One region of the Kocuria sp. WN036 genome, then DNA from elsewhere that is predicted to be linked to it. Evidence: predicted binding sites of a transcription regulator. Region 1 holds the regulator's gene; the other holds the start of a gene.
The links. Region 1 encodes HspR, which represses chaperone genes until heat shock. Its sites were predicted from a motif close to AAGTTGAGTCNNNNNGACTCAACTT; they were not measured.
Positions count from the first base shown of each region.

Region 1 (6,586 bases):
TCGCAGCGCGGAGCCCAGCTTGTGGAACTGCAGCCCGCCCAGCCGGACGGTCAGGTACAGACCGGTGAGCAGCAGCAGGGGGATGAGGACGTAGGGCCCCCAGATGATGCCGCCCAGCTCGCCGAGGGCAGTCTCGATGGTTTGGAGCATGTGTTCTCCCGTGGGTGTCGGGTGGATCAGGAATCGGGCCGGAACGGGACTGTGACCTCGGTCTCGGCAGAAGGCATCTAATCACAGGTCCGCTGCTCCCCCGGTCAGGGACCGATGGATCGGCCACAGTGTGGCTCCTGCCCGTTTCCGCCCGGTTACGGGCCGGACGGGGCGGCGGGGCCCTCCGGCGCCCGCCGCGAGAGGCGGCGCGCGAGCAGCACGGCTCCCGCGGCGAGCAGCGAGCACACCGCCATGGACACGGCCATCGGGACGGCGGTGTGCTGACCGGCCAGGCCGGTCAGCGGGCTCACGAGCCCGCCCAGGAGGAACTGGACCAGTCCGAGCACCGCCGACCCGGCCCCGGCCCGGCCCGGGACCCGGCCCTGGGCGAGGGCCACGGCGTTGCCCATGACGAAGCCGATGCAGGTCTGGCTCACGAAGAGGTGCGCCAGGGTGGTCCACCCGGTGATCCCGGCCAGCACCAGGCCCAGGCCCACCACGTTGACGGCGGCCATGACCACGATCGCGGTGCGGAGGATCGTGCCGGGCTCGACCCGGTCGACGAGGCGGGTGTTGACGACCGCGCCCAGGATGGAGCCGCCCGCGTTGACGGCGAACACCACGGAGTAGCCGAGCGCCGAGTAGCCGAGCACGTTCTGCAGCACGAAGGAGGAGGCGGAGATGTAGGAGAACAGGGCGCCGAACGCGAGTCCGAAGGCGAGGGCGTAGGCCATGAAGGACGGGGTGCGCAGCACCCGCCAGGACCCGGTGACGACGGCGCCGACCCCGCCGCGGTGGCGCCGGTGCGGGGGCAGGGTCTCGGGGACCACGAGCACGGAGCACGCCAGCATCAGCAGCCCGAACGCCGCGAGCACCCAGAACACGGTCTGCCACGGGGCCACCGTGGCGATCACCCCGCCCAGGAGCGGGGCCACCACCGGGGCGAGGGAGGTGATGGTCGCGAGGACCGAGAACAGCTTCGCGGCCCCGCGGCCGGAGGCGATGTCCGAGACCACCGCGCGGGCGATCACGACGCCGGCCGCCCCGGCGAGTCCCTGCACCGCGCGCAGGACCAGCACCGTCCCGATGGTCGGGGCCAGGACCACGGCGACGGAGCTGAGCAGGAACAGCGCGTTGCCGGCCACCATGAGCCGGTGCCGGCCCAGCACGTCGGACACGGGCCCGAGCAGGAACTGCCCCACGGCCATGCCGACCATGTACGTGGTCAGCGTCAGCTGCACCGCGGAGGCCGACGCCCCGAAGTGCCCGGCCATGGCAGGCATCGAGGCCAGGTACATGTCCGTGGCCATCGGGCTCACCGCGCTGAGGATCCCCAGCGCCGCCACCAGCACCACCCGGTCCTTGCCGCCGGAGAGGCGCAGGCGGGAGCGCACGGGGTCGTCGGGCGGCGATGAGCTCACGGGAGGTCCTTCGGCACGGGTCGGCAGGGCGGGCGCGGGGCGCGCCTCATGCTATCGACGCCGCGACGTGGCGAAGGACGAGGGACAGACATGCGGGGCGAGGACGAGGATCGGGGATGAGGGACTGCGACTGCGACAGCGACAATGTCCTCATGAGACTCGCCGTGTACACCGGGGCATCCCTCGGCTCCGACCCCCTGTTCCCCGAGGCCGCCCGGGCCTTCGCCACCACCCTCGCCCGCCGCGGCGTGGGCGTCGTCTACGGCGGCGGCCACGTGGGGCTGATGGGCGTCGTCGCCGACGCCGCCCTGGCCGCCGGGGGCGAGGTGGTCGGGGTCATGCCGCAGTCGCTCGTCGACGACGAGACGGCCCACACGGGGCTGACCGAGCTGCGCATCGTCCGGACGATGCACGAGCGCAAGGCGGAGATGGCCGCCCTCGCCGACGGGTTCGTGGCCCTGCCGGGCGGCCTGGGCACCCTCGAGGAGATCTTCGAGGCGTGGACCTGGCTGCAGGTGGGGGTGCACGCCAAGCCGGTCGGCTTCCTGGACGTGGCCGGCTACTGGAGGCCCCTGCTGGACGCGGTGGCCTCGATGTCCGCGGCCGGTCTCGTGCGCCCCGAGTACCGGGACGCAGCCGTGGTCGCCCAGGACGCCGACGAGCTGCTCGCCCGGTTCGCGGCGTGGGAGGCGCCCCGCCGGCGCTGGTCCGAGCCGCCCGTTCCCGGCGCCGACGCGCCCGCCGTCCGCCCAGCCCCTAGGATGTAGGGCGATGAGCGAGCACACCCCTTCCCCCGCCGAGGGCCCCGCACAGGGCCCCGTCCCCGAGGCGTTCCACCGCCGGCCGTACTCCTTCGTGCGCCGCGGCGACCGCCTCACCGCCCGCCGCCAGAAGGCCTGGGACGACTGGGCGCCCACCCGGGTGCTCGACGTCCCGCGCGTGCGCACGGACACCTCCGTGCACCCCGACCACGAGTTCGACGCGGCCGCGGCCTTCGGGCGCGAGGCGCCGCTGGTCGTGGAGGTCGGCTCCGGGCTCGGCGAGGCGGTCGTGCACGCCGCCGCCCAGGACCCGGCGCGGAACTACCTCGCCGTCGAGGTGTACAAGCCCGGGATCGCGGACCTGCTGCTCAAGGCGGCCCAGGCCGGGGTGGACAACGTCCGCGTGGCGCAGGCCAACGCGCCCGAGGTCCTGGAGCACATGCTCGCCCCGGCCTCCGTCGACGAGCTGTGGGTGTTCTTCCCGGACCCCTGGCACAAGACCCGCCACCACAAGCGGCGCCTGGTCTCCCCCGCGTTCGCCGAGCTCGCCGCCCGGGTGCTCGTCCCGGGCGGGCTGTGGCGGCTCGCCACGGACTGGCAGGAGTACGCCCTGGTGATGCGCGAGGTCCTCGACGCGTCCCCGCAGTTCGAGAACGTCCACCCGGGCCCGCTCGCCGACGACGAGCACCCGGACACCGGATGGGCCCCGCGCTGGGAGGGACGGGTCCTCACGAGCTTCGAGCGCAAGGCGCAGGAGGCGGGCCGCGTCCCCCGCGACCTCGTCTACCGCCGGACGGCGTGAGCGCCGTCCCCGGCGCGGAGCGGGACGGCTTCGTCGTCGTGCCCCCGGGCGATCCCCGCACGCAGCCGCTGCTCGAGGGCCTGCACCACGAGTACGTGGAGCGCTACGGTCCCGAGATCGGGGCGGAGGAGATGGCCGAGCACCCCGTCGACGACTTCACCGCTCCCGCCGGAGCGCTCCTGCTCCTCCTCGAGGGCGGCACGACGGTGGGCGGCGGCGCGTTCCGCCGGCACGACGACGCCACGGCGGAGCTCAAACGGGTGTGGACCGCCCCGGCGCACCGCCGGCGGGGGATCTCGCGGCGGGTCCTGGCCGAGCTCGAGCGGCTCGCCGCCGCGGCGGGCTACCGGCGCATCCACCTCACCACGGGCAGCCGCCAGCCGGAGGCGGCCGCCCTGTACCGCAGCAGCGGGTACGTCCTGCTGCCCGGGACCGCCCGGGTCTATCCGGGCGGCGTGTACGACGTGGGCTTCGAGAAGCACCTGCGCTGACCGCCCGGCCCGGGCGCCGGTGCGGCTCAGCGCTCCTGCTGGCGCGGCGGCCGGTACAGCACCACGGCCTGCGAGATCTTGCGGGCCCGGGGGCGGGCGCCGCGGGCCATGCGCACCACGTCCCCGCCGACGCCGGCGGCGAAGATCCGCGAGGACTCCTCGGCCCGGTCCCGGGCGTCCTCGAGCTCCCGGGACAGCTCCGCCACCCGCGACCGCAGGGCCGCGACCTGGTTCTCCAGCTGGAGGATGCGCCGGATGCCCTCGAGGGACACGCCCTGCTGGGACAGCACCTGGATCTGCTGCAGCTTCTCGATGTCGCGCTGCGAGTAGCGGCGGGCGCGGCCGGGGGCCCGGGACGGCCTGACGAGGCCGAGCCGGTCGTACTGGCGCAGCGTCTGCGGGTGCATCTCCGCGATCTCCGCGGCCACGGAGATCACGAACAGCGGCTGGTCGGCGTCCAGTGCCATCTCACACCCGTGCCTTCTCGGCCAGGCGGGCCCGGGGGTCCTCGTCCGCGGTCGCCTCGGCGAACGCCCGGGCGGCGGCCTGCGCCTGCTCGTCCAGCTCGGCCGGCACGTGCACCTCGACCGTCACGATCAGGTTGCCCGTGCCCTTGGCCGTGCCGAACCCGCGCCCCTTGACGCGGAAGCGCCGGCCCGAGGATGTGCCCGCCGGGACCTTCACGCGCACGGTGCCGCCGTCCAGCACGGGCACCTCGATGGTGGCGCCCAGGGCCGCCTCGGGGAACGTGATCGGCACGGTGACCTCGACGTCGTCCGTGCCCTCGACGCGCCGGAAGAAGGGGTGCGGGGTCACGTGGACGGTGACGTAGAGGTCGCCGGCGCCGCCTGCACCCGAGTGGCCCTTGCCGGCGAGCTTGAGCTTCTGCCCGTCGCGCACGCCGCGCGGGATCCGCACCGTGGTCTCCTGGCCGTTGCCCCGGCGCAGCTTGACCGTGGTGCCGTGCACCGAGGAGCGGAACGGGATGGTCGTCTCCGTCCGGATGTCCTCCCCGCGCGCCGGCGGGGCCTGGTAGCCGCCGTAGCCGCCCGGCGCCCCGTACCCGGTCTGACCGCCGAACTGGGCGAACAGGTCCTCGAACCCGCCCGGGCCGCCGGGGCCGCCCGCGCCGCCGGTGGAGTAGGTCGTGCGGCGGCGGCGTCCTCCGCCGCCTCCGCCGAAGATGTCGCCGAAGAGGTCCTCGAAGTTGGCCGAGCCCCCGGCGCCGCCGGGGCCGCCGGCGGTGAAGCGCGCCCCGGAGCCCATTGCGCGGATCGCGTCGTACTGCTTGCGCTCCTCGGGGTCGGAGAGCACGGAGTTCGCCTCGGTGATGTCCTTGAACCGCTGCTCGGCCTCCGCGTCCCCCGGGTTCTGGTCCGGGTGGTACTGGCGGGCGAGCTTGCGGTAGGCCTTCTTGACGTCGGCGGCGGACGCGTCCTTGGAGACGCCGAGAATGCTGTAGAAGTCCTTGTCGATCCAGTCCTGGCTGGCCATGACGCCTCCTTTCTGTGGGGCCGGTCGGGGTCCTGCGGAGCAGGACCCGGTGGTGGTCCGGGGGTCGTCCCCGGCGCCGCGGCGCCGGGGACGGGTGGACGGGTCAGGGGAGGCCCGAGGGACGGGCCTCCCCTGACGTCGCCGGGATCAGGCCGGGTCCGGCCTCACTCGGCGACCGCGACGGCGACCTGGGCCGGCCGCACCACGCGCTCGCCGATCCGGAAGCCGGAGCGCAGCACCATCGAGACCTGGTCCGGCTCGACCTCGCTCGTGGGCTGCTGCAGCACCGCCTCGTGGACGTTGGGGTCGAACTTCTCCCCGACCTCCCCGAGGCGCACCAGCCCGTGCCGCACGAGGGTCTCCTCGAGCTTGTTCGCGATCGCCGCGAACGGGCCGTCGGTGAGGTCGCCCGCCTGCCGGGCCGCGTCGATGTCGTCGAACACCGGCAGCAGCGTCTGCAGGAGGTCGCCCGTCACGAAGGTCCGCAGCTGCTCCTTCTCGCGCGCCGTGCGGTGCTTGAAGTTCACGAACTCGGCCTGCAGCCGGCGCAGCTCCTCGAGCCGCTCCTCGGCGAGGGCCGCCGCCGGGGAGTCCTCCGCGGCGGCCGGCGCCGGTGCGGCGTCCCCGGACTCCGCCTCCGTCGACTGTGGCGTCGAGAGGATGTCGTCCACCGTCAGGCCCTCCGGCCCGGCCTCCTCGCGGGGGCCGGCGCCGGAGTCCTGCGCGGACTGCTCGCCGGGGTGCGCGGCGTGGTCGCCGGGAACGCTCCCGGCGCCGTGGTCGTCCGCGTTCTCGTCGGGTCCTGGCGTGGGGTCGGGCATGCTCACTTCTTCTCGTCCTCGTCGTCGACGACCTCGGCGTCGACGATGTCCTCGTCACCGGTGGCACCGGTGGCGCCCGCACCCGGGGCGCCCTCGGCGCCCTCGGTCTGCGACTGCGCGTAGAGGGCCTCGCCGAGCTTGGTCTGGGACTGCTGCAGCTTGTCGTAGGCCGACTTCACGGCGTCCTCGTCCTCGCCCTCGAGCGCCTTCTTCAGGGCGTCGACGTCCGCCTGCACCTCGGACTTGACGTCCGCGGGCAGCTTCTCGTCGTTGTCCTTCAGGAGCTTGTCGACGGAGTACGCCTGCTGCTCCGCGTTGTTGCGCAGGTCGGCCGCCTCGCGGCGCACCCGGTCCGCCTCGGCGTTGGCCTCGGCGTCCTTGACCATCCGGTCGATGTCCTCCTTGGAGAGGGAGGACCCGCCCGTGATGGTCATCGACTGCTCGGTGCCGGTGCCCTTGTCCTTCGCGGAGACGTGCACGATGCCGTTGGCGTCGATGTCGAAGGTGACCTCGATCTGCGGCATCCCGCGCGGGGCGGGGGCGATGCCGGTCAGCTCGAAGGTGCCCAGGTTCTTGTTGTCCCGGGTGAACTGGCGCTCGCCCTGGAAGACCTGGATGGACACGGACGGCTGGTTGTCCTCGGCGG
Region 1 is NZ_NSKF01000004.1:105,185-111,770, reverse strand. Features, by position in the region: gene CK505_RS04625 (sodium:alanine symporter family protein) at 1-150, opposite strand, end outside; gene CK505_RS04620 (multidrug effflux MFS transporter) at 306-1,571, opposite strand; gene CK505_RS04615 (TIGR00730 family Rossman fold protein) at 1,724-2,338, shown strand; gene trmB (tRNA (guanosine(46)-N7)-methyltransferase TrmB) at 2,343-3,134, shown strand; gene CK505_RS04605 (GNAT family N-acetyltransferase) at 3,131-3,625, shown strand; gene CK505_RS04600 (heat shock protein transcriptional repressor HspR) at 3,652-4,092, opposite strand; gene CK505_RS04595 (DnaJ C-terminal domain-containing protein) at 4,094-5,119, opposite strand; gene CK505_RS04590 (nucleotide exchange factor GrpE) at 5,284-5,946, opposite strand; gene dnaK (molecular chaperone DnaK) at 5,943-6,586, opposite strand, start outside.

Region 2 (6,586 bases), on a different contig from region 1:
ACGAGCCGGCCGTGGCCGTGGTCAAGCACAACAACCCCTGCGGGCTGGCCGTGGCCACCCCCGGCGCCGAGGACCCGATCGCCGACGCCCACCGCAAGGCCCACGCGTGCGACCCGCTCTCCGCCTACGGCGGGGTCATCGCCGCGAACCGGACCGTGACCCGGGCGATGGCCGAGACCGTGCAGGACATCTTCACCGAGGTCGTCGTGGCCCCCGGCTTCGAGCCGGCGGCCCTGGAGATCCTGCAGGCCAAGAAGAACATCCGCCTGCTCGAGCTGCCCGAGGGCTTCGAGCGGGACGTCCTCGAGTACCGGCAGATCTCCGGCGGCGCGCTGCTGCAGGTCTCGGACCGGCTCGACGCCGCGGGCGACGACCCCGCCGGCTGGACGCTGGCCGCGGGGGAGCCGGCGGACGAGCGGACGCTCGCCGACCTCGCCTTCGCGTGGACGTCGCTGCGGGCGGTGAAGTCCAACGCGATCCTGCTCGCCGACCGCGGCGCGTCCGTGGGCATCGGCATGGGCCAGGTCAACCGGGTGGACTCCTGCAAGCTCTCCGTGGAGCGGGCCAACGCCCTGGGCGAGGACGGCGCCGAGCGCGCGCGCGGCGCCGTGGCGGCCTCGGACGCGTTCTTCCCGTTCGCGGACGGCCTCCAGGTGCTCCTCGACGCCGGCGTGCGCGCCGTGGTCCAGCCGGGCGGCTCGATCCGGGACGAGGAGGTCGTGGCCGCGGCCGAGGCCGCCGGCGTGACGATGTACTTCACCGGGGCGCGGCACTTCTTCCACTGAGCTATCTCCCGGGGCCGTCATCCGGCAGGCGCCCCCGGACGGCATGCCCCGAGCACGGCAGCGGCCGCACTCCCCGCGGGGAGTGCGGCCGCTGCCGTGCGTGCTGCCCGTGCCGGTGCGCGCGGTCGGCCCGCGCGCACCGCTCAGGCGCTCAGCTCACGCGCTGAGCGAGGAGAGGACCCGGTTGAAGGTCTCCGAGGGGCGCATCACCGAGAACGTCTTGGCGTCGTCCGGGCGGTAGTAGCCGCCGATGTCGGCGGGACGGCCCTGCACGGAGAGCAGCTCCTCGTTGATCGCGTCCTCGTTGGCCGCCAGCTGCTCCGCCACGGAGGCGAAGGCCTGCGCCAGCTCGGCGTCCTCGTCCTGGCGGGCCAGCTCCTGGGCCCAGTACAGGGCCAGGTAGAAGTGGCTGCCGCGGTTGTCGATCTCGCCGGCCTTCCGGCTCGGGGACTTGTTCTCCTCGAGGAACGTGCCCGTGGCCCGGTCGAGGGTCTCACCGAGGATCCGGGCGCGCTCGTTGTCGGCCGTGGTCGCCAGGTGGTCGAGGCTCGCGGCGAGGGCGAGGAACTCCCCGAGGCTGTCCCAGCGCAGGTGGTTCTCCTCCACCAGCTGCTGGACGTGCTTCGGCGCGGACCCGCCGGCGCCGGTCTCGAAGAGCCCGCCGCCGTTGATGAGCGGGACCACCGAGAGCATCTTCGCGGAGGTGCCCAGCTCGAGGATCGGGAACAGGTCCGTCAGGTAGTCGCGCAGCACGTTGCCGGTGACCGAGATGGTGTCCTCGCCGCGGCGGATCCGCTCGATCGAGAACGCGGTGGCCTCCTCGGGGGACATGATCTCGATCTGCAGGCCCTCGGTGTCGTGCTCGGTCAGGTACTGCTCGACCTTCGCGATGAGGTTGGTGTCGTGGGCGCGGGTGCGGTCCAGCCAGAACACGGCCGGCGTCGCGGAGGCCCGCGCGCGGGTCACGGCGAGCTTGACCCAGTCGCGGATCGCGACGTCCTTCGTCTGGCACGCCCGCCAGATGTCCCCGGGGGAGACCTCGTGCTCGATGAGCACGGCGCCGGAGGAGTCGACGACCTGGACGGTGCCCTGCACGGGGATCTCGAAGGTCTTGTCGTGGGAGCCGTACTCCTCCGCCTTCATCGCCATGAGGCCGACGTTGGGCACGGAGCCCATGGTGGTCGGGTCGAACGCGCCGTGGGCGCGGCAGTCGTCGATGACCACCTGGTAGACCCCGGCGTAGGAGCTGTCCGGCAGCACCGCGAGGGTGTCCGCCTCCTCGCCCTCGGGACCCCACATGTGCCCGGAGGTGCGGATCATGGCGGGCATCGACGCGTCGACGATGACGTCGGAGGGCACGTGCAGGTTCGTGATGCCCTTGTCGGAGTTCACCATGGCGAGCTTCGGGCCCTCGGCGAGGCCCTTGTCGATCGCGGCCCGCACGTCGTCGCGCACGTCGGCGGGCAGGGCGTCGAGGCCGTTGAGGATCGCCGCGAGCCCGTTGGCGGGGGAGAGGCCCGCCTTCTCCAGGGCCGCGCCGTGGGCGGCGAAGAGCTCCGGGAAGAACGCCTCGATGACGTGGCCGAAGATGATCGGGTCGGAGACCTTCATCATGGTGGCCTTCAGGTGCACCGAGAGCAGGACGTCCTCCCGCTTGGCGCGCTCGACCTGCTCCGCGAGGAACGCGTCCAGGGCGGCGGCCCGCATCACGGTGCCGTCGACGACCTCGCCGGCCAGCACGGGGACGGACTCCTTGAGCACCGTGGTGCTGCCGTCCTCGGCCACCAGGCGGATCGTCAGGGTGTCGTCGCCGTCCATGACCACGGACTTCTCGTTGTCCCGGAAGTCGTCGGCGCCCATCGTGGCGACGTTCGTCCTCGACTCCGCCGTCCACTCGCCCATGCGGTGCGGGTTCTTGCGGACGTAGTTCTTGACCGAGGCGGGGGCGCGGCGGTCCGAGTTGCCCTCGCGCAGCACCGGGTTGACGGCGGAGCCCTTGATCTTGTCGTAGCGGGCCCGGGTCTCCTTCTCCTCCTCGGTGCGGGGCTCGTCCGGGTAGTCGGGGAGGGCGACGCCCTGCTCCTGCAGCTCCTTGACCGCGGCCTTCAGCTGCGGGACGGAGGCGGAGATGTTGGGCAGCTTGATGATGTTGGCCTCGGGCTTCTTGGCCAGCTCGCCCAGCTCGGCGAGGGCGTCGTCCACCCGCTGCTCCGGGGGGAGGCGGTCGCCGAACGCGGCGATGATGCGCCCGGCCAGGGAGATGTCGCGGGTCTCCACCTCGACGCCGGCGGTCGAGGCGTAGGCCTCGATGATCGGCTTGAAGGAGTAGGTGGCGAGCAGGGGCGCCTCGTCGGTGCGGGTGTAGATGATCTTGGCCATGTGCGGGCTGTCTCCCAGGATGTCGTCGGATCGGTGGTGGTGCTTCCTGGTGCCAAGATACCCGAGGCGGCGCCCCGCCCGCTGGCCGGGCCCGCCGTCCGGCCGGAGGCCGCGGGCGGCCCGGGCACGGCGGCGGGCCCGTTCCCCGCGGGGAACGGGCCCGTGGCCGTGGGGCCCCGCCCGGGGGCGTGCCGGTGCCGGGGGCCGGGCTCAGCCCTCCGTGGACTGGGTGGACCCGGCGCCGTTGACGAGCTCGCCCTCGCCGATCACGCGGTCGCCGGACTCGTCCCGGCCCTCGCCCAGGGCCTGCTGCTCGCCCTGTCCGGAGACCACCTGGATCTTGCGCGGCTTGGCCTGCGCCGAGACGGGGATCGTGACCGTGAGCACGCCGTTGTCGTAGTTCGCGGCGATGTTCTGGATGTCGATGCCCTGGCCCAGGTTGAGCTGGCGGACGAACGAGGAGCTCTGCCGCTCCCGGGTGATCCACTGGACGTCCTGCACCTCGGGCAGCTCCCGCTCCGCGCGGATCGTCAGCAGCTGGCCGTCGACGTCGACGTCGACGCTCTCCGGGTCGATGCCGGGCAGGTCCGCCCGGAGGATGTACTGGTCGCCGTCCCGGTACAGGTCCATGGGCATCTCGCGCAGGCCCTGCCGGGCGAACAGCGAGGCGGCGAGCCGGTCGAAATCGTTGAACGGGGTGAACATCGTGGCCACGTCAATCATCTCCTCAACCATATGAGCAATGTCTTCGACATTTAGTTGAGTCCGATCAACTCAACTGTTGACCATGATAATCCCGCTCCCCGCGGTCTTCAACGGGTCCCGGCCCCCATCGCCCAGGGCGAACCGCCCTCAGCGGGCGTCGTGGGGATACTGCACGCCGATCTGCGCCCGCACCCGGTCGAAGAGCTCCACGAGCTCGAGGGAGTCGGCCCACGGCATCACGGGGGACTCGAGCAGGCCCTGCTGCACGCAGCGGGTGGCCTCGCGCATCTCGAACACGTATCCGGCGCCCGCCACGTCCACGCGCTCCACGAGGGGGGCGGCGCCCGTGCGGGCGCCCTCGGCGGTCTGCAGCACCAGGGTGGTCGGGCAGTTGATCCGTCCGTCCACCCGCAGCCAGCCGTCCGTGCCGCTGATCGTCACCTGGTGGGGGACCGTGGCGGACAGGGTGCCGCTCACGTGCGCCCGGCCGTGCCCGAAGTCCAGGGTCAGGGCGGTGTCCAGGTCCACGTCCGTGGCGCCGAGCTCCGCGCGGGCGCTCCAGCGCTCCGGGGCCCCCAGGACCGCGGAGGTCCACGTCAGGGGGTAGACCATCATGTCCAGCAGCACCCCGCCGCCGTCGGCCCGGCGGAACAGGCGGTGGGCCGGGTCCAGGGCCCGGTGCGTGCCGATGGACCCTTCGACCGAGCGGACCCGGCCGAGCCGGCCCTCCCGGACCCAGCGCATCGCGGTGCGGAAGCCGGGGGTCATGCGGGTCCAGACGGCCTCCATGAGGAAGACGCCGTGCTCGCGGGCCAGGCGGAACAGGTCGCGGACCTCCATCGCGGTCATGGCGAGGGCCTTCTCGCACACCACGTGCTTGCCGGCCCGCAGCAGCGCCGAGACGTCCCGGTGGTGGTAGCCGTGCGGGGTGGCCACGTAGACGATCTCCACGTCCGGGTCGGCCGCGAGCCGGTCCAGTCCCGTGCTCGTGGCGGTGCCGCCGTAGGCCCGCTCCACCCCGTGCCGGCGGGCGAAGTCCTCGGCGCGGTCCTGGTCCCGCGAGCTCACGGCCACGAGCCGGGCGTCGGGCAGCGCCGCGATGTCCGGGACCACCTTCTCCGCGATGTCGGCGGTGCTGACCACGCCCCATCCGAGCGTGCGGCCGGTCGCGGTGCCGGGGTCGTCCAGGTGGGCGGCGTCGAGGGAGGCGTCGACGAACGGGCTGAGGGTCTGGGCAGGCATGGGCGCATTCTGCCACGCCGCCCGGCGCCGGGTCCCCGTCCGCCGACTCCGATCGAACGACCGTTCGTGGCGTAGGCTGAGGGCGTGCCCCGGGTGAGCCAGCAGTACAAGGACGAGCGCCGCCGCGAGATCGTGGCGGCCGCCAGCGAGTGCTTCCTCGAGCACGGCTACGAGGGGGCGTCGATGCACCGCATCATCGCCGCCACGGGGCTGTCCGCGGGGGCGCTCTACAACCACTTCCCGAGCAAGCAGGAGCTCGTGGCCGCGGCCGCCCGCGCGGCCCTGGACCGGGTCCTCGCGGCCGCGGAGGACGAGCCCGGCACCGACCCCGCGGCGTGGGTCGTGGGACTGCTGGAGCGGCTGGCCGCGGATCCCGCCACCACCCGCCTGCTGCTCATCACGTGGGGCGGGGCGGTGAGCGACCCCGGTCTGGCCGCGCTGGCCGGGGAGCACCTGGGGCGGGTGCGGGACCGGGTGGAGGAGCGCTACGGGCGGTGGGCGGTCGAGGAGCTGGGCCTCGACGACGACGCGGCCCGCGAGTGGGCCGGCATGTTCGCCCAGGCCATCCTCTCGGTGCTGCAGGGCTGGGTGGTGCAGTCCTGCCTGCTGCCCGGCTTCGACCACGGCGCGTACCTGGACTACGCGCGCACCCTCGCGGCGCAGTGACGGGCCGCCGGGCCCGGCTCAGGCGGTGAGCCGGCGGTGCTCGGCGGAGAGCCGGACGTAGGTGCGCGCGTTGGCACGGACCTTCTCCTGCTCCTCGTCCGTGAGCTCGCGCCGGACCCTGCCCGGCACCCCCGCCACGAGGGAGCGGGGCGGCACCACGGTGCCCTCGAGGACGACGGCGCCCGCGGCCACCAGCGAGCCCGTCCCGATCACGGCGCCGTTGAGGACGGTCGCGTTCATCCCGATCAGGACCTCGTCCTCCACGGTGCACCCGTGCACCACTGCGCCGTGGCCGACGCTCACGTCCGCGCCGATCGTGCAGGGGTGGCCGGGGTCGGAGTGGACCACCACGTTGTCCTGCAGGTTGGACCGCGCGCCCAGCCGGACGGGGGAGCGGTCGCCGCGCACCACGGCGCCGTAGAAGACCCCGGACTCCGGCCCCAGCTCGGCGTCGCCCACGACCGTGGCGGTCGGGGCCACGAAGGCGGAGGAGTCGATCCGGGGCTCGTGCCCCCCGTGCGGGAGGACCGTGCCGGGCGTCGTGGAGTGTGCCATGGGCCCAGCCTAGCGGCGGGCCCGCCGCCCGCGGCTCAGACGCCCTGCCGCGTGACGGCCGGCCGCGGGGGGCGCTGGTGCCCGTGCTGGATGGCCACGCGGATCTTCTGGCCGCCCTTGAGCACGTACTCCGCGCCGTGCACGTGGATCGTGACGTCGTCCGCGCGCCGGGAGGCCCCCTCGAGCTCCAGGACGTGGTGGTCGATGCAGACCCGGATCACCTGGCCGCGGTACAGCACCGTGAACGAGACGGC
Region 2 is NZ_NSKF01000005.1:140,988-147,573, reverse strand. Features, by position in the region: gene purH (bifunctional phosphoribosylaminoimidazolecarboxamide formyltransferase/IMP cyclohydrolase) at 1-785, shown strand, start outside; gene CK505_RS05485 (NADP-dependent isocitrate dehydrogenase) at 942-3,164, opposite strand; gene CK505_RS05480 (Hsp20/alpha crystallin family protein) at 3,375-3,878, opposite strand; gene CK505_RS05475 (Gfo/Idh/MocA family protein) at 4,017-5,111, opposite strand; gene CK505_RS05470 (TetR/AcrR family transcriptional regulator) at 5,196-5,777, shown strand; gene CK505_RS05465 (gamma carbonic anhydrase family protein) at 5,796-6,332, opposite strand; gene CK505_RS05460 (beta-phosphoglucomutase family hydrolase) at 6,368-6,586, opposite strand, start outside.
Region 2: a site for HspR is predicted at 3,921-3,945, ahead of CK505_RS05480 (Hsp20/alpha crystallin family protein). Genes of this name have one in related genera too.